3 regions of the Hydrogenovibrio sp. genome follow, and region 3 is predicted to be linked to each of the others. Evidence: predicted binding sites of a transcription regulator. Region 3 holds the regulator's gene; each other region holds the start of a gene.
The links. The regulator PhoB, encoded in region 3, activates phosphate uptake and scavenging genes when phosphate is short. The targets are predictions, from matches to a motif close to GNNTGTCATAAAACTGTCANAT.
Positions count from the first base shown of each region.

Region 1: the regulator PhoB is predicted to act here: its motif matches at 5,175-5,196, upstream of tkt (transketolase).
Region 2: the regulator PhoB is predicted to act here: its motif matches at 7,320-7,341, upstream of eno (phosphopyruvate hydratase).

Region 1 covers NZ_OZ223196.1:248,278-258,455, forward strand. The annotation lists gene AC0KH7_RS01150 (efflux RND transporter periplasmic adaptor subunit) at 205-1,449, shown strand; gene AC0KH7_RS01155 (efflux RND transporter permease subunit) at 1,450-4,623, shown strand; gene AC0KH7_RS01160 (rhodanese-like domain-containing protein) at 4,650-5,090, opposite strand; gene tkt (transketolase) at 5,462-7,450, shown strand; gene gap (type I glyceraldehyde-3-phosphate dehydrogenase) at 7,521-8,522, shown strand; gene AC0KH7_RS01175 (phosphoglycerate kinase) at 8,685-9,866, shown strand; gene pyk (pyruvate kinase) at 10,080-10,178, shown strand, end outside.
Region 2 covers NZ_OZ223196.1:1,363,963-1,374,140, forward strand. The annotation lists gene AC0KH7_RS06590 (homoserine dehydrogenase) at 1-197, opposite strand, end outside; gene alaC (alanine transaminase) at 211-1,407, opposite strand; gene AC0KH7_RS06600 (Mth938-like domain-containing protein) at 1,724-2,107, shown strand; gene AC0KH7_RS06605 (peptidoglycan DD-metalloendopeptidase family protein) at 2,171-2,872, opposite strand; gene AC0KH7_RS06610 (YqaA family protein) at 2,924-3,496, opposite strand; gene AC0KH7_RS06615 (protein-L-isoaspartate(D-aspartate) O-methyltransferase) at 3,546-4,247, opposite strand; gene surE (5'/3'-nucleotidase SurE) at 4,244-4,996, opposite strand; gene AC0KH7_RS06625 (Smr/MutS family protein) at 5,054-5,599, shown strand; gene AC0KH7_RS06630 (FtsB family cell division protein) at 5,603-5,959, opposite strand; gene eno (phosphopyruvate hydratase) at 5,972-7,252, opposite strand; gene kdsA (3-deoxy-8-phosphooctulonate synthase) at 7,367-8,200, opposite strand; gene AC0KH7_RS06645 (CTP synthase) at 8,217-9,842, opposite strand; gene tilS (tRNA lysidine(34) synthetase TilS) at 9,977-10,178, opposite strand, start outside.
Region 3 covers NZ_OZ223196.1:564,609-574,786, forward strand. The annotation lists gene AC0KH7_RS02665 (ABC transporter permease subunit) at 1-235, shown strand, start outside; gene pstA (phosphate ABC transporter permease PstA) at 247-1,893, shown strand; gene pstB (phosphate ABC transporter ATP-binding protein PstB) at 1,961-2,779, shown strand; gene phoU (phosphate signaling complex protein PhoU) at 2,834-3,568, shown strand; gene phoB (phosphate regulon transcriptional regulator PhoB) at 3,581-4,273, shown strand; gene phoR (phosphate regulon sensor histidine kinase PhoR) at 4,289-5,572, shown strand; gene AC0KH7_RS02695 (inorganic phosphate transporter) at 5,713-7,284, opposite strand; gene AC0KH7_RS02700 (PstS family phosphate ABC transporter substrate-binding protein) at 7,535-8,503, shown strand; gene AC0KH7_RS02705 (2Fe-2S iron-sulfur cluster-binding protein) at 8,602-8,853, opposite strand; gene AC0KH7_RS02710 (ion transporter) at 9,152-9,985, shown strand.

The DNA.
Region 1 (10,178 bases), 320 kb from region 3:
AAATTCTATTTATATAAGTTATGGGTGCAAGTCTTTACGGCGCGTTTTTTTGAATGGCTTTGGATTAGTATTTTTTATGTGGTTGTGGGTGCATGGGTTACGTATTTTAAAATGGATACATTATAATCTGGACTCTTGTTTGCTTAAGAACCCGGGAATGCCCTGTGTGGTGGGTGTGATGACCCGAGGATGAAAGAGGAACCTATGGCGGTGTTACAAAAACTGAGAATAATGCGAAAAGGGGTGGTGCCGTTACTGATTGTGCTGGGGGCGGTGGCCCTGTTTGCGATTTTGAAAATGACCAAACCGGCCCAACCACCGGTTCAGGTTCAGGAAAAGGTGTGGCCGGTGACGGCCATGACGGCCCAGTCGGAAAGCTTGGCACCGGTGATTTCGCTATTCGGCACGGTCGAGTCCAATGCATTGGTCACGGCGGCGGCACCGGTGGCCGGCGTTGTCGCAAGCCTGCCGGTCAAAGAAGGCCAGTCTTTTCAGAAAGGCGATTCCCTGGTCGCGCTGGCGGAAGCGGACATCGAATTGCCGTATCAGATTGCTAAGGCGGATGTGGCCGATACCGAGGCCGAATTGCGTATCCAAGGCCTGTTGTATGAAGCGAATCGTAAGCGCCTGGATAAAGAAAAACGCGTTCTGAAAATTAAACAGAATGACGTGGAGCGTAACGTTGAATTGATTAAAAAGGACTTGGCCTCCAAATCGACGGTGGAGAAAACCAAAGAAGCTTTGGTGCGACAAGAATATACCGTGGTCGGTGCGCAACTGGCGGTTGAGGAAAATAAAGCCAAGGTCGCCCAATTGAAAGCGCGCTTGGAAAAGGCGCAGGCGAATTTGGCGCAAGCGGAAGTGAACCGTGAACGTGGGCGGCTGGTGGCACCCTATAACGGGCGGGTCGCTAAAGTCTCGGTCTCGGAAGGTGATCGTGTGGCCGCCAATTCACCGATGGTGTCGTTCTATGGATTGGATACGCTCGAACTGCGGGCCAAAATTCCCGGTTTTGAGTTGGACAAAGTTTACGACGCGCTTGAAGACGGCGTCACCCTGGAAGCTGAGTTAAAGCTGAACGGGCAGGTGTATAAATTGCCACTGAAACGTTTGGCCGGGGAAGCGACGCCGAGCGGTTTGGACGCTTTTTTTGCCGTGCCGACGACGGTTAAAACCGCCAGGCCTGGTGATTTGTGGCAGGTGAATCTTTATGGTCGGCCTGTGCCGAATGTGATGGCGGTGCCCTATTCAGCTGTGTATGGTGCGGACCGAATTTACACGATTGTTGATAATAAGCTGAAAAGTATGACGATTGAAAATCTCGGTGAAGTCATGGTGGATGGCCATGTTTGGGCGATGATTCGCGGGGATTTCCCTGATAACACTCAGGTGGCGATTACCCATTTGCCGAATGCCATCAACGGTTTGAAAGTGTTGGTGGTGGAATAGATGTCGCATATTACCCGTCCGGAAGAGCATCCAGAGGATTATTCGGGGTATCACCCGCATAAAAATCGCTTTAAGTCGCACGGCTTTATCGGGCTTTTTGCCCGCCATAAAGTGGCGCCCAACCTGATGATGATTGTCATGATTTTGCTGGGTTTGGTGGCGTTAATGAAACTGAATGTTCAGTTTTTCCCGAATTTTGAACTCGATTATGCGACCGTGAGAGTGGTGTGGCCGGGGGCGAATGCCGAGGATGTGGAGACGTCGATTACCGATCCGATTGAGCGGGTGATTCGCAATATTGATAACCTGGACGAAATGACCTCCACGTCCGCTTTGGGAATTTCGTCGATTACCCTGAAGTTCAAGGAAGGCACCAATATGATCGAAGCGGTCGATCAGGTGAAGCAGAAAGTGGATGAGTTGCGCAACTTGCCGCAGGACTCGGAAACCCCGATGATCAGCCGCGTAATCCGATATGAGATGGTGGCGCGTTTATTGTTGATCAGCGATAACGGTGACTTAAGAGAGTTGCGTCACCTGGCACGTCAATTTGAGCGTCAGTTGCTGGACCAAGGCATTGATAAGGTCGATTACGTTGGGATGCCGGAAGAGGAAATGGCGGTGGAAGTGCCGCAGCAAGCCTTGGAAAATTATGGCTTGACCATGCAAGACATTTCCAGCCAGTTAGCGGGCATGAGCCGAGATTTTCCGGCTGGCTCGGTGGGCGATGACGACAGTGTGCGCGATTTGCGGGCCATCAAACAAGGACGAAGTGAAGTGGACTTCGAACGCTTGCCGCTGGTGGTGTCCGATACCCAGAATGTTCTGTTGGGGGACATCGCCAATATCGAGCGTCGCCCGAAAAAGAATGCGCCCATCATTATGGTAGAAGGGCACCCTGCGATAGAAATGAAACTGCAACGCGCCGAGTCCGGTGATACGTTGAAGTCGTCAAAAATCATGCAAGACTGGCTGGCGAAAACCGAACCGACGTTGCCGAGCGGTATTCAGTTGAAAGTGTATGACGAAATATGGGCACTGGTGAACGAGCGGATCATGTTGTTGCTGAACAACGGCGTGGGTGGTTTGATTCTGGTGATTCTGATTCTGTATTTGTTTATGAACGGTCGGGTGGCCTTCTGGGTGGCGGTCGGGATTCCGATTTCGTTTATGGCGACGCTGATGATCATGTATCTGCTGGGCGGTAGCATCAATATGATCAGTTTGTTCGCTTTGATTATGGCCTTGGGGATTATCGTTGATGACGCCATCGTGGTCGGTGAGGACGCGCTGGCCCATTATGAAATGGGCGAACCGGCGCTGCAAGCCGCCGAAGGTGGCGCGCACCGGATGCTGGCGCCGGTCACGGCGTCGTCCATCACCACGGCGGCGGCATTTGTGCCTTTGATGTTGATTGGAGCCGAAATCGGGAACATTCTGTTTGCGATTCCGCTGGTCATTATTGCGGTGATTATGGCGTCGCTGTTGGAAAGTTTTGCGGTGCTGCCGGGGCATTTACGCCATGCCTTTAAAAAGATTCAACCGCCGAAAGAGGGTTCTTTCCGTTATCGGCTCGATAATGCGATTGACCATTTTCGTGAAGTGCAATTCCGGCGCTTAACGCGTTGGGTATTGTCGCATCGTGCCATTACCTTGGCTTCCACCTTAGCGTTGATGATTTTTGCCATTGGTTTGCTGGCCGGTGGGCGGATTGCGTTTGTGTTTTTTCCGTCGCCGGAATCGACGCGTTTGTTGGCGGATGTGCGTTTTGTGGCCGGAACGCCGCCAGAGGTGACAGCGCGCTATGTGGATAACCTCTATCAGGCGTTGCTGGAGACGGAGCAAGCTTTGGAACCGGGCATCGTTAAAACAGCAGTGGTGCATCATAACGAAACCAATAACGGGGAAACCGGGGCTAACTTCGGGGGCATTAATATCGAACTGGTGGAGTCGGATCAGCGTGAAACCCGTAACCCTGAGTTCATCAAGGTGTGGCAGGAGAAAGCCGGAAAAGTCCCAGGTCTGGACGTTTTGTCCATTGAAGCACCGCGTAACGGTCCGCCGGGAAGCGATATCGAAGTTCGCTTTTGGGGCGCGAATCCGAGCGTATTGAAACAAGCATCGCTGGATTTACAACAGGTGTTGTCGCAAATTCGCGGCGTGTCGGGGGTGAAAGACGATTTGCCGTACGGGCGAGAACAGTTGGTTTATGAATTGACGCCGCAAGGGCAGGCACTGGGCTTTACCTATGCCTCGCTTGGGCAGCAATTGTCGGATGCCTTTTCCGGACGGTTGGCGCAAATTTTTACCGATGGTGAGGACGAAGTAGAGGTTCGGGTGCAGTATCCGCGTGGCGAGCAGGCTAAGTTGGCGACGCTGGGGAGCATGCAGGTGATGACGCCGGACGGGCAAAGTGTGCCGTTGAGTTCGGTCGCGAAATGGAAAAACAAGCAAGGTTTTGATGCGGTGCGTCATGTGGATGGCCGGTTGACGATTACGGTTAAGGCGGAAGTGGATAAAAGTGTGAATAACGCCAATCGCATTTTGGCACAGCTAGAAGAAACCACGTTGAAAACATTGGTGGCGCAATACGGATTGAGTTATTCGATGGAAGGGCAGAGTGCCAATCAGGCCGAAACCATGGGCGATATGAAAATCGGGTTGCTGATCGGGTTGGCGACGATTTACATAGTGTTGGCTTGGGTATTCGCATCCTATGGCTGGCCACTGGTGGTGATGATGGCGATTCCGTTCGGTTTGATCGGTGCGATTATGGGGCACTGGGTGCTGGGCATCGATATGACGATTTTATCGTTGTTTGGTTTTTTCGGTTTGTCCGGCATTGTGGTTAACGATTCGATTATTTTGGTGAGTTTCTACAAGCGGCTTCGTGAAGAAGGCATGGCGATTAATCAGGCGTTGGAGGAAGCGGTGGTGCAGCGGGTTCGAGCGGTGTTTCTAACCTCGCTGACAACGATTGCCGGTTTGACCCCCTTGCTGTTTGAAACGTCCTTGCAAGCGCAGTTTTTAATTCCGATGGCGGCGTCCATTGCCTTTGGGTTGATGTTTTCGACCTTATTGATTTTGTTGGTGATTCCGGCGACCTTGTCGCTGTATGAAAATTTCCATGACGGGTGGCGGGCTCGAAAGCAGGCCGCCGTTGAGACGGCCTAGAAAGTCCTGTTTCAGCCAAATGTGGGTTATTCGCCTTGGAACCCCGGGTTCCAAGGGTGGTCGCAACGAATCAAGCCGTCTTCAATTGGGGGCGTTTCAATCGCCCCGTCAAAGGCTTTCCAGGCATTGAACCCCCCGGCCAGGTTGATTACATTGGTATAGCCCATCTGTTTCATGGTGTAAGCGGCCAGTGCGCCGCGCCCGCCGGCTTGGCAAAAAATAATCCAGGGCTGGTTCAGGTCCGACAACTCCGATTCATGTCCTTCAAAACACATATCGCACTTGGGTTCCAGAATACCTCTGGGAATATGCAGAGACATGGGGATGGTGCCGTCAAGGTATTCCGCGGCTTCGCGGACATCGAGGGTTTTGTAGCCTTGCGCCCGATAGTCTTCAACCTGGTCGCAAGTGATTTCATTAATATTGGCTTTGGCCGTTTTTACGAGGTCTTTCAGTCTGAGAGGCATAGCGAACTCCTTGTTTGAAAAGAGAAAACGTCAAGCCATTTTGATTCTAGCATAGATTTTAAGGGATTTATTTTGGGTTGGAGCGCCTTTCATAAAACTTTCAAACAGCCTGGTGCAAATCAAAAGCATCATATACTCCAAGCCGCCTATACGGTTGTTTTATTAGGTTTTGCGTGAAGAAATAGTGAAAAAAACCAATTTTTTTCAGTGCTTATTTCTCCGCTGAAAGATAAGAAAACTTGATGATTTTGTCATTTTGAGAGAAAATGTTCGTCCAATTTTGCACTTGTCACTTTCAAAAAGGGTCAAAAAGGCCAAAAATTTAAAGTGAATAAGGACACCGAATTTTTATAACTTGAGGGAAGTTGCCAATGTCAACTCGTAGAGAACTAGCCAATGCGATCCGTGTGTTGAGCATGGATGCCGTCCAAAAAGCCAAGTCTGGTCACCCAGGCGCGCCGATGGGGATGGCTGATATCGCCGAAGTCTTGTGGAATGACCACATGAAGTACAACCCGACCAATGCAAACTGGGCCGATCGCGATCGTTTCGTTTTGTCGAATGGTCACGGTTCCATGCTGATTTATTCATTGTTGCATTTGACTGGGTTTGACCTAGGAATGGAAGACATTAAGCAGTTCCGTCAATTGCATGCTAAAACAGCCGGGCACCCGGAATACGGTTATGCCGAGGGTATCGAAACCACGACCGGTCCTCTAGGACAAGGTTTGACAAACGCGGTGGGTATGGCGATTGCCGAACGCACTTTGGCGGCGCAATTCAATAAACAAAACCACGACATCGTGAACCACTATACCTATGTCTTCATGGGTGACGGTTGTTTGATGGAAGGTTTGTCTCATGAAGCGGCGGCCATGGCCGGTACTTTGGGTCTTGGTAAGCTGGTCGCTTTCTGGGATGATAACGATATTTCCATCGACGGTCACATTTCTGACTGGATGGAACGTGATGTCGCGGGCCGTTTTGAATCTTACGACTGGCACGTGATTCGTGACGTTGACGGCCACGATGCCGATGCGATCGATAAAGCCATCCGTGAAGCCAAGTCCATTAACGACAAACCAACGCTGATCTGTACCCGTACGACAATCGGTTTCGGTTCGCCAAACCTGTGTGGTACGCACGACTGTCACGGTGCCCCTTTGGGTGACGAAGAAATTAAGTTGACGCGTGAAAACCTAGGTTGGGAACACGAGCCGTTTGTGATCCCGGAAAACGTATATGAAGGCTGGGACCACAAAGCGCAGGGCGCGAAAGAGGAAGCGGAATGGAACGCTAAGTTTGAAGCGTATCGTGCTGAATTCCCAGAATTGGCGGCGGAATTTGAACGTCGCATGGCCGGTGAATTGCCAGCGAACTTTGAAATGGAAATGGATAAGTTTATCGCTAAAACGCAAGACGAGATGCCAAACATCGCTTCACGTAAAGCGTCTCAAAACGCGATCGAAGCGATGGGACCGATTTTGCCTGAAATGTTCGGCGGCTCCGCTGACTTGACCGGGTCTAACTTGACGAACTGGTCTGGCACCGTGAAAGTGAATCATGCGAATCCAAACGGTAACTACCTGTCTTGGGGGGTGCGTGAGTTTGGTATGGCGCACATGATGAACGGGATGGTTCTGCACGGTGGTTTCAAGGTTTACGGCGCTACTTTCTTCATGTTCATGGAGTTCATGCGTAATGCCTTGCGTATGTCGGCCTTGATGAAAATCGGTACGATTTATGTCTTCACACACGATTCCATCGGTTTGGGTGAAGATGGCCCAACACACCAACCGGTCGAACAAATGGCGACGATGCGTGTGATTCCAAACTTCCAAACATGGCGTGCGTGTGACGCGATTGAGTCGGCTGTGGCTTGGAAACTGGCGGTTATGCGTGGTGACGCACCGACTGCATTGGTTTTCTCTCGCCAAGGTTTGACGCCAATGGAGCGTACGGCTGAGCAAGTGAAAAACATCGAAAAAGGTGGTTACGTACTGAAAGATTGTGACGGTACACCAGACATCATCTTTATTGCGACCGGTTCTGAAGTTGGTTTGGCGGTTGAGTCTGCTGAAGCCATGGATGCAAACGTGCGTGTTGTTTCCATGCCGTCAACGGATGCGTTTGACGAGCAGGATCAAGCTTACCGTGATTCCGTGTTGATTCCAGGCGTTAAGCGTGTTGCGATCGAAGCCGGTGTGGCGGAGTCTTGGTACAAGTATGTTGGCCTGGACGGTGATTGCGTTTGCATGAAAACCTTCGGTGAATCTGCTCCAGCGGGTGAGCTGTTCAAAGAGTTCGGCTTCACTGTTGAGAAGGTGGTGGCCACCGCGAACAAGGTTCTTGGTAAATAACCCATTTCATTTTTTACCAGGCCTGGCTGGTTTGCCGGTCGGGTCTGGCGTATTTTAGGAGTAAATAAGAATGACTATTAAAGTTGGTATTAACGGTTTTGGCCGTATCGGTCGTATGGCTTTCCGCGCAGCAGCAAAAGATTTTGCAAATATTGAAGTTGTTGCAATTAACGATCTTTTAGATCCTGAATACCTAGCTTATATGCTGAAGTATGATTCTGTTCACGGTCGTTTTGACGGAACAGTTGAAGTGAAAGACGGTAACTTGGTTGTGAACGGTAAAACCATCCGCATCACCGCTGAGCGTAACCCAGCTGACCTAGCGTGGTCTGATGTAGGTGCTGACCTAGTCATCGAATGTACTGGTTTCTTCCTAACTGAAGAGTCCTGTCAGGCACATATCGACGCCGGTGCGAAAAAAGTGGTTCAATCCGCGCCTTCTAAAGACCACACGCCAATGTTCGTTTACGGTGTTAACCATGAAGAATATGCTGGTCAAGCAATCGTTTCTGCCGCTTCTTGTACAACTAATGGTTTGGCGCCAGTGGCGAAAGTCTTGAACGACAACTTCGGTATCAAGCGTGGTCTGATGACAACTGTTCATGCGGCAACCGCCACTCAGAAAACCGTTGACGGTCCTTCTATGAAAGACTGGCGTGGTGGTCGTGGTATTCTTGAGAATATCATCCCTTCTTCTACTGGTGCAGCGAAAGCGGTCGGTAAAGTATTGCCAGCGTTGAACGGTAAGTTGACGGGGATGGCTTTCCGTGTACCAACGTCTGATGTGTCAGTTGTTGATCTAACGGTTGAGCTTGAAAAAGACACTTCTTATGACGACATTTGTGCCGCGATGAAGAAAGCGTCTGAAGGCGAAATGGCGGGTGTACTTGGTTACACTGAAGAAGCCAATGTTTCAACTGACTTCCGTGGTGATTCTCACCCATCCATCTTTGACGCTAAAGCAGGTATCGCACTAGATCCTACTTTCGTTAAAGTCGTTGCATGGTATGACAACGAGTACGGTTATACCTGTAACATGATGCGCGTTGTTGAGCACGTAGGAACGCACTAAGCGTCATTCGTGACGGTAAAGGCCGGGTTCTCTGACCCGGTCTTTTATTCATTTTTCTTGTCGGCATTGATTCAGTGCGGAAAAGAAAAATGAATTTTTGACAATCGAATGCGCTTTTCCCGAGTGAAAAGTGTTTTTAAACTTTAAGAAAGAGGACTGAATATGTCTGTAATTAAAATGTCTGACTTGGACTTGGCTGGAAAGCGAGTATTGATTCGTGAAGATTTGAACGTTCCGGTTAAGGATGGAAAAGTGACTTCTGATGCGCGTATCCGTGCATCTTTGCCAACCATTAAAATGGCGGCGGAAGCCGGTGCAAAAGTCATGTTGATGTCTCACTTGGGGCGTCCGACGGAAGGTGAATATGCAGAAGAGTTCTCTTTGGCGCCGGTTGCAGCCGATTTGTCTGCAAAGCTAGGCAAAGAAGTGCGTTTGGTTAAAGACTACCTTGACGGCGGCGTTGATATCGCGGAAGGCGAAGTGGTTTTGTTGGAAAACGTTCGTTTTAACGTCGGCGAAAAGAAAAACGACGAAGCTTTGTCTCAAAAATACGCGGCTTTGTGTGACGTTTACGTCATGGATGCATTCGGTACGGCGCACCGTGCGCAGGCGTCTACACATGGTGCGGGCGCTTTCGCTGGCACGGCGTGTGCCGGTCCTTTGTTGGCGGCGGAATTGGACGCGTTGGGTAAGGCATTGAATAACCCAGCACGCCCAATGGTCGCGATTGTAGGTGGCTCCAAAGTTTCCACTAAGTTGACCGTGCTTGAGTCGCTGTCTGAAAAAGTGGATCAATTGGTTGTGGGTGGCGGTATCGCCAATACCTTCATCGAAGCGGCTGGTTATAATGTTGGTAAATCGTTGTCTGAAAGCGACTTGGTACCAACCTGTAAAAAGTTGAACGAAATCATGGAAGCTCGCGGCGCTGCGATTCCATTAGCGTCTGATGTTGTATGCGGTAAAGAATTCTCCGAATCGGCGGCGGCGGAAACGAAAGCCGTTGCGGATGTCGCGGATGACGACATGATTTTCGATATCGGCCCGGATTCGGCCGCTGAATTGGCGAACATCATTAAAAACGCTGGCACGGTTGTCTGGAACGGTCCTGTGGGCGTCTTCGAATTCGACCAGTTTGGTGGAGGTACCAAAGCGATTTCCATGGCGATTGCCGAGTCGTCCGCTTTCTCCATCGCGGGTGGTGGGGATACGCTGGCCGCGATTGATAAGTACGACATCGCCGATAAAGTTTCTTATATCTCAACCGGCGGCGGTGCTTTCCTAGAGTTCTTGGAAGGCAAAAAACTACCGGCTGTTGAAATGCTGGAAAAAGCGGCACAAAAATAAGCCGTAACTCTTTAGGCCAAGCAAAGTGGCTTGGCCTTTTATGTTTGATATTTTAATTTAACCATTCATTGACGCTTCGTAATTGAAAGGTGAGAGGATGCCTCGGTAAATGAATTTTGACCCGGTGATGGGTCCCCGATCAGGGAAGTTTATTTCGCGAGTCATCTTGCTTTCTGTCGAGACGCAATGAGACGTTTGAGGATGATAAAGTTTATGCCATCGAGTTTAAGAAGAACAAAAATTGTTGCGACCTTGGGGCCGGCAACGGATCGTGAAGGCGAATTGGAAAAAATGATCCAGTCCGGTGTGGAC
Region 2 (10,178 bases), 800 kb from region 3:
GGTTGATCCGTCATAATGGCGCCATCCACGTCAACGGCACGTTTGCGATTTAAGTCGCGAACCGCAATGTGGATGATTTGAACCGAAACCTCTCCACCCAATCGGCGTTTAATTTCAGACAGGGTGTTTTGCAAAATAGTGGCTGTGCCACCGCCAACGGTACCAAACCCCAACAAACCTAACTTAACTTGCTTCACGCTTACTCCACACTTATTTTACGTTGATCAATCCGTCTTTTCGGAACATATCCCGAATGCCACGAATCGCCTGACGGGTACGATGTTCATTCTCAATCAAACCGAAACGCACATGATCGTCGCCATAGTCACCAAAACCGATGCCTGGTGACACGGCAACCTTGGCGTCGGTCAACAATTTTTTGGAAAACTCCAGAGAGCCTATTTCACGATAGGCTTCCGGAATGGGCGCCCAAACAAACATGGTCGCTTTTGGCGGCTCGACTTCCCAGCCAATACTATTGAGTCCTTGGCACAAGACATCACGGCGGGAAAGATACATGTCGCTGATTTCTTGAACACAGTCCTGCGGGCCTTCCAAAGCCGCAATAGCCGCCACTTGAATCGGCGTAAAGGTACCATAATCCAGATAGGATTTCATGCGTTTAAGCGCATTCACCAATTCTGGATTACCGACCATGAAGCCAACACGCCAACCGGGCATGTTATAACTTTTCGACAGAGTGTAAAACTCAACGGCAATGTCTTTGGCGCCTTCCACCTGAAGGATGGAGGGCGCGCGATACCCGTCAAACACAATGTCGGCATAGGCCAAATCATGAATTACCCAGATATCGTGTTCCTTGGCGATAGCGACAACTTTTTCAAAGAATTCCAAATCCACCGTTTGCGTGGTTGGGTTCCCCGGGAAGTTCAACACCAACATTTTCGGCGTTGGCCAGGATTCTTTAATAGCTTTTTCCAATTCTTCAAAGAAGTCGACATCCGGTGTCATGCGCACATGGCGAATATCGGCCCCCGCAATCACGAAACCGTAAGGGTGAATTGGATAAGCAGGGTTCGGGACAAGAACGGTGTCCCCTTTATCAACCGTGGCCAAGGCCAAGTGCGCCAGACCTTCTTTGGAACCGATGGTGACGACCGCTTCGGTGTCCATATCCAAATCAACGTCAAATTTCGTTTTGTACCAGTTGCAGATGGCTTTACGCAAACGCGGAATGCCTTGCGAAACAGAATAACGGTGTGTGCCTTCACGCTGCACCACTTCGATGAGTTTGTCGACGATGTGTTTCGGGGTGTCCTGATCCGGATTCCCCATCCCGAAGTCGATGATGTCTTCACCACGACGTCGGGCTTCGGCTTTTAGCTCTCCGACGATATTGAATACATAAGGAGGAAGTCGTTTGATTCTTTGAAAGTCGCCAGTCACGGAGTGTTTAACCTTTAAATTGGTTCTGCCAAACGGGGCCTTGCCTTCGGTTTTTTCAGAAACGAGATTCTCCTTGTCTAGAACAACGACAATCGTTGCTTGTATCCGTGTTTTCAGGATGTATCAGACAAAACAGACGGTTTTGAAACCTCGAAACATCAAAGCGCGCACTCACAATTTCACTGTGCGGGCTTTGCGGCTCCTATAAGCAGAAAGTGTAATGAGATTTAGTCTGTTTATGATACAGAAACATTTTTTTTCGTCAATTGAAATGTCGGTATAATTCGTGGTAAAAAGCGACTGAAGGAGCCAAACTATGAAATTTACCGAACATCGAGATTCCAACATTCTTTCAGTCAAGAAATATCAGCCAGGCCTGGTCAAAATCAATGATATCGAAGTGCATGGCAGTTGCTTTTTAAATCAGCACGAATTGGTTACGGATTGGGCGTGTCATCGCTTGAGTGAATTGAATGAAAGCCATCTTCAAGATGTGTTTTCATTGCAACCGGAAGTCATTATTTTGGGAACCGGCGAAACTCAAGCCTTTCCGGCTCCCAAGCTGTTTGCGTTCTGCACTCAAAACGGTATCGGCCTGGAAGTCATGGATAATGCGGCCGCCTGTCGAACGTACAATGTGTTAACCACCGAAGACCGGGAAGTGGCCTTGGCATTGATTATGGAAGCCTCTTCGGTCTAAGCTTGATCTAAGCGCACTTTTGAATGCTTAAATAAATGGGCTGATAACGGCGGTTGCAGGGCTTCAAAACAATTTTTTAATGTCGATTTTACGACCACGGTAGCGGGCTTCAACATACAGTTCAGGCTTTTTCACCGTGCCGGTTTGCCCGATGGTTGCAATCAGCTGCCCCTGCTTCACGCGCTGCCCTTCCTTAACCTGCAATGAATCATTGTGTGCATACACCGTTAAGTGTTCGGTGTCGTGCTTAATCACCACCATATTGCCATACTGACGAATACCATTACCGGCATACACCACCTTACCGGCCGCTACCGCATAAACGCCGTCACCAATGCTGCCGTAAATGCGCAAACTGTTAAAGCCAGACGCATCTTTCACATATTCGTATTTCAGTTTCTTTTTAACCGGCCAGCTAAAGTTGGCTTTTTTATAAGCACTGGAAGACGCTTGCGTTTTTGACGTGCGTCGCGACGTCGTACGGTGGCTTGCGGAACTGCTTGGAATCGACAGCTCTTGCTTAACATACAACGTATAGGGAGGCGCCAAATGGTTTTTATCCGCCAAGGCCATCATATCCACATTACAACGCGCTGCGATTTCACTGAGAGTGTCACCGCTGCGCACCACATAAACCGAGTCACAGCCGGACAGATCATCAAAATAAGCACGGCTTCCACCCTCTCCGCGATACCTCGCCGGCGCACAGGCTGTAATCAATAACACCACTTCCATCAGCAGTAACCCGACAAGTGTTTGTTTCATGACGTGACAAAACCTCTGTATGAGAGCCTTACATGTTCTTGCAAGGCTCTCTTATAACTGTTTGATTAAAAGATAAGCGACCACCAACAGGATTAAACCATAACCAATCCAATCGATGTATTGACGAATCTTGGATTCATACCGCTCCCCCCCTATTTTCATCAAGGCCGCCACCAAAAAGAAACGTGCGCCGCGGCCAACAAAAGAAGCCAGTATAAACGGCAATAATGCCATGTTAGTGGCTCCGGCGGAAATGGTAAAGAGCTTGTAGGGAATCGGGCTGAATCCGGCCAAGAAAACAATCCACACCCCGTACTCATCAAAAAAACCTTCGATGGTTCGATACTTGTCAACGTAATTCACTGACTCCAGCAACGGCCAGGTAGCTTCCAGCATCCAGTAACCGATGGCGTAACCCAACAACCCGCCAATCAAAGAGGTAATGGTGGTGATCCAGGCAAAAAAATACGCCCGATTTGGTTGAGACAGACTCATCGGCATCAACATCACATCGGGCGGAATCGGGAAAAAAGAGGCTTCGGCAAAACTCATCCCGCCAAGATACCACGGGGCTTTTGGGTGCTTCGACCACAGAAGGGTCTTATCGTACAATCGACGGAACAATGGTCATCCTTTTCGTAATACTTATCACATGCGTTGTTAGGGGTGTCATTTACGTTTCGATACCGGTCAACATTGGAACGAACATGACCGGTCCTAGATAATCTTCTATATAACCGGTTTCGGTTTTGATAAAGCCGAACAAGCCTTGTTCGGTTCCGCCAATCGGCATGACCAAACGACCACCGACTCTCAGCTGATCGAGTAACTCCTGCGGCACCGATTCCGGTGACGCCGCACACACAATACCATCAAACGGTGCCTCGGCCGGAATTCCCCAAAAACCGTCCGCCACACTGGCGTGAACATTATCCAGCTTCAAACGTTTCAATACTTGTTGAGCACGATGCAACAGCGGTTCAATTCGCTCGACACTGTATACTTCACCCACCAGCAAGGCTAATATCGCCGCTTGGTAACCGGAGCCGGTTCCAACATCCAATACCTTATTCAAAGGACCACCGGCCAATAGCCAGGATGTCATTTTCGCCACCACCCAAGGCTGAGAAATCGTCTGGCCGTGACCGATTGGTAAGGCCGTATCTTCATAAGCGCGCGAGGCCATGGCTTCATCGATAAACAAATGTCTGGGCGTGACCCGAATGGCATTTAAAACCGCCTCATCCGTAATCCCCAAAGCCATCAAACGTTCCACCAAACGGTTACGGGTGCGTTGCGACGTCATCCCCACTCCCTGCGCCTCGAAATAGGCCTCATTAGGATATTCAATCGGTTGATTCAACAGCGTTTTCATTCGTTTTCGTCAAACCAGCCTTTCAGCAAAGCCTGCATTTCATAATGGGTTAAATCAATTTTCAAAGGGGTAACAGAAGCATAGCCGTTTTCAACCGCATGAAAATCCGTTCCTTCCGATGCGTCCTCGGCATCACCGGCCGGCCCCACCCAGTAAATGGGTTTGCCACGCGGGTCTTTAGTACGCACAACCTGCTCCGAACAATGGCGTTTCCCCTGTCGGGTAATTTGAATGCCTTTCAAGGCTTCAACCGGGATGTCCGGCACATTGATATTGAGAATGGTGGATTTATCAAGCGGTAATTTTTGAAAGTCTTTAAACAGGCGAGTAACGACTTCTGCGGCGGTTTCGAAATGGCGGTCACCGCATAACGACACCGCAATCGACGGTTTGCCAAGAAAGCGCCCTTCCGTTGCAGCCGCAACCGTGCCGGAATAAAGGACATCATCCCCCATATTTGCCCCGGCATTAATGCCGGAAATCACCATTTCCGGCTGAAAATCCAAGGCACCGTTGATGCCCAGATGCACACAATCGGTTGGCGTGCCGTTCACGCTGTAAATCGCATCTTCATGCTGATTAATTCGAAGTGGTTCCATCAAGGTGAGAGAGTTACTGGCCGCACTGCGGTTGCGATCCGGTGCGATAAGGCGAATATCAGAGTGGACATTCAGTCGATGCATGCACTGCCATAAAGCCCGAATGCCCGGAGCATCATAGCCATCATCATTGGATAACAAGATTTTCATAACCTGCCTTGACTAAGGTAAAATAACAACTGTCCAGTTAGACCGTGTCATTATAGTATGTCTCACATTTCAGATGAAGATAAATCCCTGTTTGCGGAAGCCGTTCAAGGCACGCAAAAACTGAATCCGCGTAAAACCGTCGCAACGGGTACGCCGAAATCGCAGCCGCCCCTGCGCCACAAACGCCATTCGAATTCTCGTGAACCCGGTGAGCTGTTTCAGGAAAACGACCAGGCCTGGCCGTCCCGCGTATCCGCATTTGAATACATTGAATATCAACACCCAAATTGCTCAGCACAGGATTTCAAGCGCCTGCGAAAAGGTGATTTCAAGACACCCTTTTGCCTGGACTTACACGGATACACCGAATTGGAATCCGAAAAAGCTTTAGAGCATTTTGTTCACGATGCCTTACAAAACCAAGCCCGCTATCTCATTATCGTGCACGGCAAAGGCTACCATTCGGATTCCGATTACCCAATCCTCAAAAACCTGGTGAACTATCGTTTACCGCAAATTCCCGATGTACTTGGGTTTTGCAGCGCACAGCCTAAGGATGGCGGCACCGGAGCCGTTTACGTGTTTCTGAAAAATCAACGCTAAGCGTTACGGAGCCGGTTTCGAAGACGCGTCAGGCGTCTCACCGTTTTCGATACCGGTTTGTTTTTCAAGCGTTTTTGGGGATGATTTCGGCAATTCGATAATCTTAATGAAGGCTTCATCCTCACCAATCATGCCCAATTTTTGACGGGCAATGGTTTCAATCGCTTGTGTACTGGATTGCAAATCTTTCACCTCTTTACGAAGCAAAGCATTGTCTTGTTCCAACACATCGATTTTGGCGTGCAGTTCATCGAGATTTTTTTGAAGGGAGATCAGTTCGCCCACGCCACCGTCCGATGACAGTAGACGAACCTGTAGAATCAAAATAACAATTGCGAGCGCAATGTAGATGATTTTCAAGATTGACCCGAATTATTTCAGGTTATAAAAGGTGTCTTTTCCAGGGTAAACCGCCTTGTCGCCCAGTTCTTCTTCAATACGAATCAGCTGGTTGTATTTCGCGATACGGTCTGTTCTGGACATGGAACCGGTTTTGATTTGTCCGGCGCCAGTCGCCACAGCGATATCGGCAATGACGGTATCTTCGGTTTCACCGGAACGGTGAGACACCACCGCCGTGTAACCGGCGTCTTTGGCCATTTGAATCGCTTGGAAAGTTTCGGTCAAAGTACCGATCTGATTGATCTTAATCAAAATCGAATTGGCAATGCCCTTTTCGATCCCTTCTTTTAAAATTTTCGGGTTGGTCACGAACAAGTCATCCCCGACAATCTGCAGGCGCTTGCCGTCTTTTTCCGTCTGATATTTGAACCCGTCCCAGTCGGACTCGTCCAAACCGTCTTCAATCGAAATAATCGGGTATTTGCTGACCCAACCGGACAACAAGTCAACCATTTCATTGGAAGACAGCGTTTTGTTTTCCGAAGCCAGGTAATATTGGCCGTCTTTATACAGTTCGGAAGACGCCGCATCCATTGCAATCATAATGTCGTCACCGGCTTTGTAGCCAGCTTTTTCGATGGCTTCCAGAATCACCTGAATCGCCTCTTCATTCGATTTCAGGTCCGGTGCAAAACCGCCTTCATCACCGACGGCCGTGTTGTAGCCTTTATCGTGCAATACTTTTTTCAACGCATGGAAGATTTCAGCACCATAGCGAATGGCTTCCGACATGGACGGTGCGCCGACCGGCATAATCATGAATTCCTGGAAATCGACCGAGTTGTCTGCATGCTCCCCACCGTTGATGATATTCATCATTGGAACCGGCATTTTATAATCATCCGTTTTCAGGTAAGCATACAATGGCAAGCCCTTGGATTTTGCCGCCGCTTGCGCCACCGCAATCGACACCGCCAGAATGGCATTGGCGCCTAAGCGGGCTTTATTGTCGGTTCCGTCCAACTCGATCATGGCATTGTCAATCGCGACTTGGTCGGTGGCATCTTTACCGAGCAAGCAGGCTTTGATTTCGGTATTGATATTATTCACCGCGTTCAAAACACCTTTACCGCCAAATTTCGACGCATCGCCGTCGCGCAATTCAATGGCTTCGCGGGAGCCGGTCGAAGCGCCTGACGGAGAAATACCACGGCCTTTTGAGCCGTCTTCCAAGATGACATCGGCTTCAACCGTAGGGTTACCACGTGAGTCGATGACTTGACGAGCTTTGATATCTTTAATCAATGACATATGCATTTTCCTATTTTCTTTTTTTACTCAGATTCTTTTCGTTCATCTTACCCATTCTAGAAACAGAATATGGCAGACGGATGACAAATTCGTATTTTTAGCCGAAAACCCAATCTATGACAGGGTTTCGATAAACCCTTTTTCCTTAACCACATCATCAAGGGCTTTCAAGGTTTCCAATAACGGCTTGAGGTTGCCTAACGGCCACATGTTCGGGCCGTCCGACAAGGCACTCGCAGGATCCGGATGGGTTTCCATAAAGACACCGGACACCCCGGCTGCGACGGCGGCACGAGCCAGAACCGGTACCATTTCACGTTGTCCACCGGACGTGGTGCCTTGTCCACCCGGTTGTTGCACGGAATGTGTTGCATCGAACACCACTGGGCAGCCAGTTTGGCGCATGGAGGCCAAACCACGCATATCGGAAATCAAGGTGTTGTAACCAAACGACGTACCGCGATCACAGACCATGATTTGGTCGTTACCGACTTCACGGGCTTTCAATACCACTTGAACCATATCCCACGGAGCCTGAAACTGGCCTTTCTTGATATTGACCGGCAGGCCCTGGCGACAGACGTTTTGAATAAAGTTGGTTTGACGCACCAAGAAAGCTGGGGTTTGCATCACATCCACCACCGACGCCACTTCGTCCAGAGGCGTGTCTTCATGTACATCGGTCAAAACCGGTACACCGATGTCGTCTTTTACTTTTTGTAAAATACGCAAGCCTTCTTCAATCCCCGGTCCGCGAAAACTCTTGGTGGACGAACGGTTCGCCTTATCGTAAGACGATTTAAAAATGAATGGGATGCCTAATGAATCGGTCAGTTCTTTCAATTGCCCCGCTGTATCAATCGCTAACTGTTCCGACTCGATCACACACGGGCCGGCGATCAAAAATAAAGGTTGGTCAATGCCAACATTAAAACCGCATAAATTCATTTCAATGCCTTCTTAATTAAGAATTTTTGTGTTCGTTTGCCGCTTCCACAAACGCTTTAAACAACGGGTGACCGTTACGTGGCGTAGAGGTAAACTCCGGGTGGAACTGACAGGCCACAAACCAAGGGTGGTCTTCAATTTCAATGGTTTCCACCAAATTACCGTCTTCTGAGCGACCGGAAATGATTAAACCAGCCGCTTCCAGCTTGGCGATGTAACCGTCATTCACTTCATAACGATGGCGGTGACGTTCACGAATCAACGTATCACCGTAAATTTGTTGCATTTTAGTGCCTTCTGCCAACAAACATCCTTGGCCGCCCAAACGCATGGTACCACCCAAGTCAACGGTCTCGTCGCGTTCGATTACTTTACCGTCTTCATCGGTCCATTCGGTAATCAAGGCGACCACCGGCGTCGGTGTCTTGGCGTCCAGCTCTGTGCTGTGCGCATTCGTCATGCCGGCAACGTGACGGGCATATTCCACGACCGCCATTTGCATGCCCAGACAAATTCCCAGATACGGAATCTTATTTTCACGCGCATAACGAATGGCTTCGATTTTGCCTTCCACACCACGCTCACCGAAACCACCCGGAACCAAAATAGCATCCATATCTTCAATCACGCCGGTACCGGATTTTTCGATGTCTTCCGAATCGATGTAGTGAATATTCACTTGCGTCAGCGTCTGAATCCCGCCGTGTACTAAAGCTTCAATCAAGGATTTATAAGCTTCGGTCAAATCGACGTATTTTCCGACCATCGCGATATCGACCGATTTTTTCGGGTTCAACTGCGCATCGACGACTTTATCCCAATCCGACAAATCCGCTACAGGGACATCCAGACGGAAACGATTGGTAACCAGCTCATCCAAGCCTTGCTCGTGCAACATTCTCGGCACTTCGTAAATGGTACGCGCATCCAGCGAATTAATAACCGCCTGCTCTTCCACATTAGTGAACAATGCAATTTTGCGTTTTTCCGATTCTTCCAACGGACGTTCGGAACGGCAAATGAGAATATCCGGCTGAATCCCGATGGAACGCAATTCTTTGACCGAGTGCTGGGTAGGTTTGGTTTTCACTTCGCCGGCCACCGCAATATAAGGCAACAAGGTCAGGTGCATAAACATGGCGCGTTCACGACCGACTTCCACACCCAACTGGCGGATGGCTTCCAAAAACGGCAAGGATTCGATATCCCCAACGGTGCCGCCCACTTCCACCAGCGCCACATCGGCGCCGGCCGCTGCCAGCTTGATACGGTGTTTGATTTCGTCGGTAATGTGCGGAATCACCTGAACCGTACCGCCTAAATAATCACCACGGCGCTCGTTACGAATCACTTTTTCATACACTTGGCCGGTCGAAAAACTGTTCCGTTTGGTGAAATTACGTTGTACAAAGCGCTCGTAATGCCCCAAATCCAAATCGGTTTCCGCACCGTCATCGGTGACAAACACTTCGCCATGCTGGAACGGGCTCATGGTGCCTGGATCGACGTTGATGTACGGATCCATCTTTAACATACTGACTTTGAGGCCTCTGGCTTCCAGAAGCGACCCGAGAGAAGCAGCGGCAATTCCTTTTCCTAAGGAAGAAACAACACCACCAGTAACGAATATAAACTTTGTCATGAAATCACTTTAGTTTAGACTTTAATTCAGCAAATTGAGAGCTTTGTTTGGAATAAAGCACCCACCGGAATTGGGTAATCAGAATGGAAGCTAATTATACCGTAACCCCAAGCCTTGAGCAATCTTTGATTGCGTCAATCCCGGTCAGAAGAATTCGTATCCTTCCCCAGTATCGCCACCGCTTTGCCATCCATTTCCAGTACCGGCCAACGGTTTCGATCCCAAGGCGGCACGCCATGCAGTTGAAACCATTTTTTTAAATGTGTTTTCGGGCCCAGCTTTTCGGCTTCCGCCTCAGTCACCGCCCGCACCGAGCAAGATGCCAATTGCGCTTTC
Region 3 (10,178 bases):
GATGATTGTATTGATGGCCTCCGGCAACACGCCGTTGATGGATGTGAATATTTTCCAAGGCATGCGGACGCTGTCAGCCAACCTGGCGGTGGAAATGCCGGAAGCGGAATTGTATAGCTCGCATTACCGCGTGCTGTTCCTGTCCGGTCTGATCTTGTTTATTTTCACGTTTGTTTTCAATACGCTCGCAGAAGTGGTGCGCGAACGCATGCGCCGTAAGTATGGCTCACTATAAAGGATATTGACATGAAAGAATGGTTCAAAAAAGGCGAACATTGGGTTTGGTTTAGTGCGTCGACTGTCAGTATCAGTGTGGTGTTGGTTGTCGGTTTGCTGTTGATGATTTCCTTCCGAGGGTTGGTGCATTTCTGGCCGCACCCAGTTTATGAATATGAAGTGAAAACTAATAACGGCCACATTGAACAAGTGGTCGGCGAATTGCATGAAGTCAAAAGCAAAGAGTTTAAAGACTCGGATGCCGAGGACGGCATCGTCCGAATCCCGCAATATCTGCTGAAAGTCGGAAACCGTGATGTGTACGGTATTGATTTCCGTTGGATTAACTCGGCCAATATCGTTGGGCGTCAAGACATTTTGGATGATGGCGTCACCGTGGTGGAACGCTATGAGTGGGGGAATGTCTACGGTCATTTGGAGCACATTAAGCAAGATGGCAAAATCATTGCCCGGGGCGACAATGTTTTACCGATGATGCAACAGTTGGTCGACAGTGGTTTGGATTTGCACGATCAGATTCGCTACATCGAAAAAGTTGTGATCGGTGGGATCAACTATCAGCTCGAACAATTACGCTTGGACCAGAAACGTCTGGAAGCGAGCGACGATTATACGGCGCAAAAGCAAGCGGAATTCGACGCTGAACGTACCAAGTTAAAGCAAGCTTTTAACGATCAGCAAGATACGTTGAAGGTGCTGTATCGCCAGTCCAATAATTTGGGTGAGGTCACGTTGCAGATTGCGGGTAATAAGTTTATCCACGTTCCGGTTAAATCGATTGTGCGTTTCTGGCAGCCGAACAATATGACGTTTGCCGAACAGGTTGGATTCTTCTTTACGTCCATCGGGCATTTCTTGATTGACGATCCGCGTGAAGCGAACACCGAAGGCGGCGTTTTCCCGGCGATTGTCGGGACGGTGACCATGGTTATTTTGATGGCCATTTTCGTGACCCCGATGGGCGTGATTGCCGCCGTTTATATGAGCGAATACGCCAAAGACGGCATTTTGCTGAGAACGGTGCGAATTTCCATTAATAACCTGGCGGGGGTGCCGTCTATCGTGTTCGGTATCTTTGGCCTCGGGTTCTTCGTTTACATTATCGGCGGCAGTATTGACGAACTTTTCTATAGTTATGCCTTGCCGAGTCCGACCTTCGGGACACCGGCGTTGCTGTGGGCGTCCTTGACCATGGCGCTGTTGACCCTGCCGGTGGTGATTGTTTCCACGCAGGAAGGCTTGTCCCGTATTCCACGTGCCTTGCGTGAGGGCGGCCTGGCGTTGGGCGCAACCAAGTCCGAAACCATTATGAAAATTGTCCTGCCGATGTCGATGCCGGCGATTATGACCGGTTTGATTCTGGCGGTGGCACGTGCCGCGGGCGAAGTGGCACCGCTGATGTTGGTGGGTGTAGTCAAATTGGCACCGGAACTGCCGATTGATTTGAACGCACCGTTTATTCACTTGGACCGTAAGTTCATGCACCTGGGTTTCCATATCTACGACGTCGGCTTCCAAAGCCCGAACGTTGAAGCGTCTCAGCCGCTGGTTTATGCCACGTCTTTATTGTTGGTGTTGATTATCGTCGGTTTGAACCTCGGAGCGATCACGATCCGTAATAAGCTGAGAGAGAAGTACAAAGCCCTGGATAACTAATGGCCTGATGGAAAATGGCCAGGCCTGGTGGATTATTGCAATAGAATTTTAGAATAGGAATGTTGTTATGACTGAACAGAATATGAATATTTCGATTGACCGTGATCATCGTGGTATGCACTTGGACAACGAAAAAATGGCGATTGAAGTGAAGGATTGGAATTTGTTTTACGGTTCCAAGCAAGCCCTGCAAAACATCAATATGAAACTGCCGCAAAACCGGGTAACAGCCTTTATCGGGCCGTCCGGTTGCGGGAAGTCCACTTTATTGCGCTGTTTTAATCGTATGAACGATTTGATCGACATTGTACGTGTGGAAGGCGATATGCTGCTGCACGGCGATGACATGTACAGCAAGCATATGGATGTGGCGGCATTGCGCCGTCGTGTGGGCATGGTGTTCCAAAAACCGAATCCTTTCCCAAAATCCATTTACGAGAACGTCTGTTACGGTTTGCGCTTGCAAGGCATTAGTGATAAGAATGTTTTGGATGAAACGGTGGAATGGGCTCTGAAAGGGGCGGGACTTTGGGAAGAAGTCAAAGACCGTTTGGAAGAGAATGCTTTGGGCATGTCCGGTGGTCAGCAGCAGCGTCTGTGTATTGCGCGTGCCATTGCCATCAAGCCGGAAGTTTTGTTGTTGGACGAGCCGACATCGGCTTTGGACCCGATTTCCACCTTGGCGATTGAAGAGTTGATTTTCGAGCTGAAAAAGGACTTCACCATTTTGATCGTCACGCACAACATGCAGCAGGCGGCACGTGTGTCGGACTATACCGCATTCATGTACATGGGAGATTTGATCGAATATACCGATACCGACTCTCTGTTCACGAATCCGCAAGTAAAACGCACCGAAGATTACATTTCCGGTCGTTATGGTTAAGTGAAATTGCATTAGGTTGAGTATCGTTATAAGAACAATCAGGAGAATCATCACATGGAAAAACAAGAATTCAGCTCACACATTTCGGAAATGCTGAACCGTAATCTGGAAGATTTGTTCAACCACATTCTGGAAATGGGAGGGATGGTTGAGCGTCAGTTCGAAACGGCGTTGGTCGCTTTAGGCAGCGGCGATACCGAAAAAGCGGTGGAAATCATCGCGTTTGACAAAGCGATTAACAAAGCGGAAATGGAAATCGACCGTTTGTGTGCGAAAGTATTGGCGCGCCAGCAACCGACGGCTTCCGATTTGCGTTTGATTATTGCCGCCATTCGCATCGCCATCGACCTGGAACGTATGGGCGACGAGATTGTTAAAATCGCGAAAATGGTCATCGTGTTCGGAAAAGAGCATGAAGTGAAGTGCGCCGAATTGCCGGGCTATGTTGAGTTGATGGATATTTCGACTCGCTCCAACGCCATGTTGAAAACCGCTTTGGATTCGTTTGCTCGTGTTTCCACTGAAGGGTCTGGTAAAATCATTCAGGAAGAAGAATTGATCGATGACATTTTTGCCAAAGCCATGGTGGATTTGAAAACCTCTCTGAAAGAAATGCCGGATCAAGTAGAATGTTTGATGGAAATGATCATTGCGTTGCGCGCATCCGAGCGTGTATCGGATCATGCCCGAAACATTGTGGAAAGTATCATCTACCTGGTTCAGGGGATGGATATGCGTAACCTAGACAGTGATCGTTTGGATGAATTTCTAAACACGCTGGAATCTTAGTGAGAAAGACTTATGACAGAGCAATGCATTTTAGTGGTTGAAGATGAAGCCGCGATTCGAGACATGTTGAATTTCACCTTAACAGCAGCGAATTACAAAGTCATCGAAGCCCCGAATGCAGAGCAAGGCTGGAAAATGTTGTTGGAGCACCAGCCGGATTGCGTATTGTTGGACTGGATGCTGCCGGGGGTTTCCGGTGTTTCGCTGGCTCAGCGTATCCGTCAAAACGACCAGATCGCCAGTACGCCCATTCTTATGCTGACGGCGCGTGGGGAAGAAAACGATCAGGTGCAAGGCTTTGAAGCCGGAGCCGACGATTACGTGGTCAAACCTTTTTCGCCGCGTGCGTTGGTGGCGCGCGTCAAAGCGCTTTTGCGCCGTCAATCGCCTGAAAAGAATGCCTTGGATGTGGTTCGAACCGGCGATTTGAAACTGGATTTGTCCAGTTACCGTTTTACAGTCAATGACCAAGAAGTTAAACTTGGGCCAACAGAGTTCAAGTTAATGCACTTTTTTATGACGCACTCCAACCGGGTTTATACACGGGTCCAACTATTGGATCAGGTCTGGGGGGAGAATGTTGTGGTCGAGGAAAGAACGGTCGATGTTCACATTCGACGTCTCAGAAAACTATTGGAGCCCGTCGGGGCCTCTGATACGATTCAAACCGTGAGAGGTGCTGGCTATCGTTTCTCTGTTGATTAAGAGGAAAACGATTCAGTGTCAAAAGGAATTACGCGGGAACTCACCTGGATCATCACCAGTGTTTGGTTGGCACTGTTCATCGCATGGGTGACCGATTGGTGGATGGCCACGTTTGTCGGTTATGTGCTGTTCTACATGGCTCGTCAGCTTTACAGTATCTATCGTTTCGAACTTTGGATGAAAGGCACGCCCAATGTGTCTTATCCGCCTGGCTCCGGATTATGGGGTGAACTGGGGTACCTAGTCTCACGTAAACAGCGCTCGCTGGAAAAACACGCCGACCTGCAATTTTATAAATCCGAACAATTTCTCGCCGCCTCCATGACGGTGCCGGACGCCATTATTTCGCTCAACGAAGCCAATCAAATTGAATGGTTCAATAATTCCGCCAAAAAACTGTTTAAGCTGAAACACAGCGATACGCACCGCAAAATCGAAAACCTATTACGGCACCCGGACTTCATTCGATACCTCAAAGCGGGTGTCTATGACAAATCGGTGATTTTGTCGTCGTTGAACGGCATTCAGCGGGTGTTCAGTTTAAAGTTGTTTCCGTATTTTCAGGCGCATAAGCTGCTGATTGTTAAAGACATTCACGAACTCTACAATTTGGCGCAAATTCGCCGTGATTTCATTGCCAATGCCTCGCACGAATTGCGCACGCCCTTAACCGTTTTAAACGGTTATATCGAAGTGATGATGGACGGTCAGGAGCCGGATTCGATTTGGGAAAAGCCGCTGGAACAGATGCATAATCAATCGGAGCGCATGCAGTCCATTATCAACGACCTTTTGACGTTATCGGCGATGGAATCGGAGACACTGGTGGATAAAGAGAAAACCGTCCCCATTGCACAAATTCTCAAAAAGATGGAGCAAGATGCCACCCAGATGAGTCAGGGGAAACACACCTTTACGTTCGAGTTGGACGAAAGCTTGGCCTTGAAAGGCTATGAGGAACCGTTGAAAAGTGTGTTGATGAATCTGATTTCCAATGCCATTCGTTATACGCCGGACGGAGGGGAAATCACCGTGCGCTGGTATGAAGATGAAAAAGGGCCGCATTTTCAGGTGGAAGATACCGGCATCGGAATTTCTCAGGAACACATCAGTCGTTTGACGGAGCGTTTTTACCGAGTGGATACGGCGCGTTCACGCGACACAGGTGGAACCGGTTTGGGGTTGGCTATTGTCAAACATATCTTGGAGCGCCATGAGGCCAAGCTGGTGATTAAAAGCCAATATGGCAAAGGCTCAACTTTCCGTTGTGATTTTCCGCGTAAGAAAGCGGTGCATTAACATAAGTAGCGGTGTTGGTTGGAAGGTTAATCAACAAAGAAAATGCCCAGGCCTGGCGGGAATGATGGAATCACCAGGCCTGGTTGAAATGAATGTTCAGTTGACGCTTCGAAAGGGGGATGGCTTACGGCAACATCATTTTAGGGTAACATCATCCCGCGGATGGTGAAGTAAATCATCGCGGCGAGAATGCCGGAAACCGGCACGGTAATCACCCAGGCGGCGACGATTTTCAAGAAAGCGGAGCGCTTGACCAATTCTTTTTGATACACCTTATTCAACGATTTACGTTCTTTTTTGGACAGCTCCACTTCGGCTTTATGTTGTTTGAGTTCCGCCAGCATGGTTTTCTTTTCTTGCAAGCTCGCGTTGCTGAAACGGTCGATGTATTGTTCGATTTCCGCTTGATTAACCCCCTCGTGGTGGTCACGAATCTGTTGCAGGGTCTTGGCGTAGTTACGTTTCAGGTATTCACGCAGGAAGCCGACACCAAAAATCCCGCCCACGGCAATGTGGGTGGAGCTGACCGGCAAGCCCAATTGCGAGGCAAGAATCACTGTGATGGCGGCCGCCATGGCAATCGAGAAGGCCCGCATTTGATCCAGTTCGGTGATTTCCGAACCGACGGTTTTAATCAGCTTCGGTCCGAACAATAGCAAGCCTAAACTGATACCGATGGCGCCGATCAGCATGACCCACAGCGGAATTTCCGCTTTGGTAGAGACTTCGTGGCTTTGTACGGCATCATTGATGGCCGCCAGCGGGCCGACGGCGTTGGCAACGTCATTGGCCCCGTGGGCGAAACTCAACAGAGCGGCGGCAAAGATTAATGGAATGGTAAACAGGGTGTTAACGCTGGCTTTACTGCTTTTTAGGCCAATGGCTTGACGGGCGATCATCGGACGGACGGCCAGGTAGATAACGAATGCAATCGCGACCCCAACCAGCGAGGCGGTTAAAAAGTCCGTGTGCCAAATCTTCTTCAGGCCTTTTAAAATTAAATAGGTGGAAAAGGCCCAAGCCATAACGGAAATGAGGATGGGGACCATCTTTTTGGCCGCGGTGAGCATATCGTCCTGATAGGTAATACTGCGTTTGATCCAGAGCAGGAACATGGCGGCGATCAGGCCGCCGATCACCGGCGAGATAATCCAGCTGGCGGCAATGGCTCCCATTTTATCCCAGTTGGCGATTTCCCAACCGGTGGCGGCAATACCGGCACCCAGTACGCCACCAACAATCGAGTGAGTCGTCGATACCGGCGCGCCCATGGCCGTGGCCAGGTTCAGCCAGATGGCACCGGATAAGAGTGCGGCAATCATCAGCCAGACAAAGGTGTCGCCGTTTTCAATCAGGTCGGGGTCGATAATGCCTTTTTTAATGGTGCTGATGACGTCGCCACCGGCAATCAAGGCGCCAGCGGATTCAAATATCGCTGCAATGATGATGGCACCGGTTAAGGTCAACGCTTTGGAGCCCACCGCCGGCCCGACGTTGTTGGCCACGTCATTGGCGCCGATATTCATGGCCATGTAGCCGCCGATCATAGCGGCAATCACCAATTCAACACTGACCGTTCCGGTTCCGAGTTGCAAATTGGCGGAGAAAAGCATGATGAGGATGATGAAGAGCAGGGCGGAGCCGAATCGAAACATCTCCTTTCGGCTTTTGCTGGTGGCGTCTTCTATGTCATTAATGTCCCGAAATTCCATTGAGTGTCTCTCTTTTCAATTTGAGCGATTCTGACAAGCAGGAATTGTATAAAAAATTACATGACGATTGGGATAATGTGACAAATATATTGCAATATATTTGATGTATGGTGAGTTTTCAGGCCTGTCGGGCGGGTTTGAAATGTGTCACATAACTGTCATTTTTGTTTCATTTGGATGTTACGCCAGCGCTTCATAATTCTTCCTGTCTATAAAGATAAATACTTTCTATTTTTTAGGAGAAGAAGTAATGAAACGCAATCTACTAATTGCAATGGGTCTTGCGACCGCCGTGATTTCTAACACTGTTTATGCTGCCGGTGTGGATTCTGCTATTCCAGAATACAAAAAAGTTTCCGGTGTTTCCGGTAACTTGTCTTCTGTTGGTTCCGATACCTTGGCGAACTTGATGACGCTTTGGGCTGAAGAGTTTAAACGTACTTATCCTAACGTCAATATTCAAATTCAAGCCGCTGGTTCTTCAACGGCTCCTCCGGCATTGACGGAATCCACTTCTAACATCGGTCCTATGAGCCGTAAAATGAAGTCTAAAGAAACGGCCATGTTCGAGAAAAAACACGGTTATAAGCCTACTGCAATCGGTGTTGCAATCGATGCGTTAGCGGTTTACGTCAACAAAGACAACCCAATCAAAGGCTTGGCGATTCCACAAGTGGATGCGATCTTCTCTTCAACGCGTAAGTGTGGTTCGAAAAACGATATCACAACTTGGGGTGGTGTTGGTCTGACAGGTGCGTGGAAAGATAAGTCTATCCAGCTTTACGGGCGTAACTCCGTTTCCGGTACTTACGGTTACTTCAAGAAGAAAGCGCTTTGTAAAGGTGACTACAAGTCTTCTGTAAACGAGCAACCAGGTTCGGCTTCCGTTGTTCAATCCGTTACATCTTCTTTGAACGGCATCGGTTATTCCGGTATCGGTTATAAAACAGCCGGTGTTAAAGCGGTTCCGCTTTCTAAGAAAGACGACGGTAAATTTGTAGCGGCCACGCCTGAGAACGCGTTGAACGGTACTTATCCTTTGGCGCGCGTGCTTTACGTTTACGTCAACAAAGCACCGAACAAGCCTCTTGAGCCAGTCGTGAAACAATTCTTGAACTTGGTTCTTTCTCAAAAAGGTCAACAAGATGTCGTGAAAGACGGTTACATTCCTCTACCAGCAAACATGGTTGAGAAATACCGCGCGATCATCAACAAGTAATTACTTGTTATCCTTGTCAAAAAGCCCTCTTCGGAGGGCTTTTTTCGTTTGAGATGAAAACCACCGGGGCCGGTGGTTTTTCAGTTTCTGCGAACCCATTAAACCAATTCGATTTCAATGTCCGATAAGGGAATCACGCTGCACGTCAAAATATAACCGTTATCGGTTTCATAGACCGGATCCTGAATTTCTTCTACATCACCGGAAACCAACCGTACTTCGCAGGCACCGCAATTGCCGCCGCGACAACTGTAGGGCATATCAAACCCGGCGTCGTCCAATGCGTCCAGTAATGAAAACTGGCCGTCAAATTCACATTCTCCTTGTCCTGATACTTTAATTTTAGGCATGGTTTTTGACCTTTGTTAAGCGTGTTAGAAGAGAGCCTTGCACGAGATGGATACACGGCTAAAAATGGCTAAAATTTTCCTGAATGTCGTTGAAAAACTCGTTAATAGCTCGCTATTAGCGTCGTTTTCCGCCTAATTCAGAAAAATTCTATCTCATTTTTTACTCGCGTCCCACCCGTACAAAGCTCTCTAAGAAGTTTTATTTTAACAATTCAAATCCCATTCTTTGCAGTAAAATAACGTCAATTTATAAACTTGGTTTATTTGGTTAATCATTTATTTTAATGGAAGGGTGATTATGACGTGGACAGCGTTTCAGTCTAAATTTCAACACATTCGCGACAACAAGGCGTTTGAGTTATTTGTTATTTCCGTGATTATCCTCTCGTCACTTCTGATCGGGGTGCGCACTTACAATCTACCGGAAACGGCGCTCACGTTCCTGTGGGTCATGGATTATGGCGTGACGGTGTTTTTTTTGATTGAAATCCTGATTCGAATGGCGGCGGAAGACCGGTTGAAAGACTTCTTTAAGAAAGGTTGGAATGTCTTTGACTTCACCATTGTGGTGGTGAGTTTGATTCCGTTGGACGATTCCGAGTATGCCTTGATTGCGCGGATGCTGCGTCTGTTCCGGGTCATGCGTTTGATTTCGTTTATTCCGGAACTGCGAGTGCTGGTTAGCGCTTTGATTACCGCCTTGCCGCGCATGGGGTATGTCGCACTGTTGATGTTCATTATCTTTTATCTGTACGCTGTCATCGGTAATTTGTTGTTTGCCGACATTAACCCGACACTGTGGGGCGATTTGGGCATTTCGCTGTTGACCCTATTCCGAGTCGCCACCTTTGAGGACTGGACGGATGTGATGTACGAAACCATGGCGGTGTACAGCTTAAGTTGGATTTATTATCTGACGTTCATCTTCTTCTCGGCATTCGTTTTCCTGAACATGATGATCGGGATAGTGGTGGAAGTGCTGGATGAAGAGCATAAAAAAATGCTGGCCGAGGAAGAAGAGGTTGTTCATCAGCAGGAACAAGCCTACCAGGACCGATTGGAGACTGAAATGGCCGCTTTACATGAAAAGTTGGATCGCTTACTGGCGGAACGCAGCGAAACTCGTCCTTAAGTCGGTCGACGGCCTGTTATAAAATAAATTTATATATAAATAAAGGTTGATATGGGGAAAGATTTTATATAAGCTATTTCTTATATATACATAAAAACGCTAACTAGAACTTATTATCGCTCAATCCGTGTGACGAGGAACACGGCACGGGCGCTTTCCGGCCGTTAACAATCATTGTCGTGAAGTTAAGTGT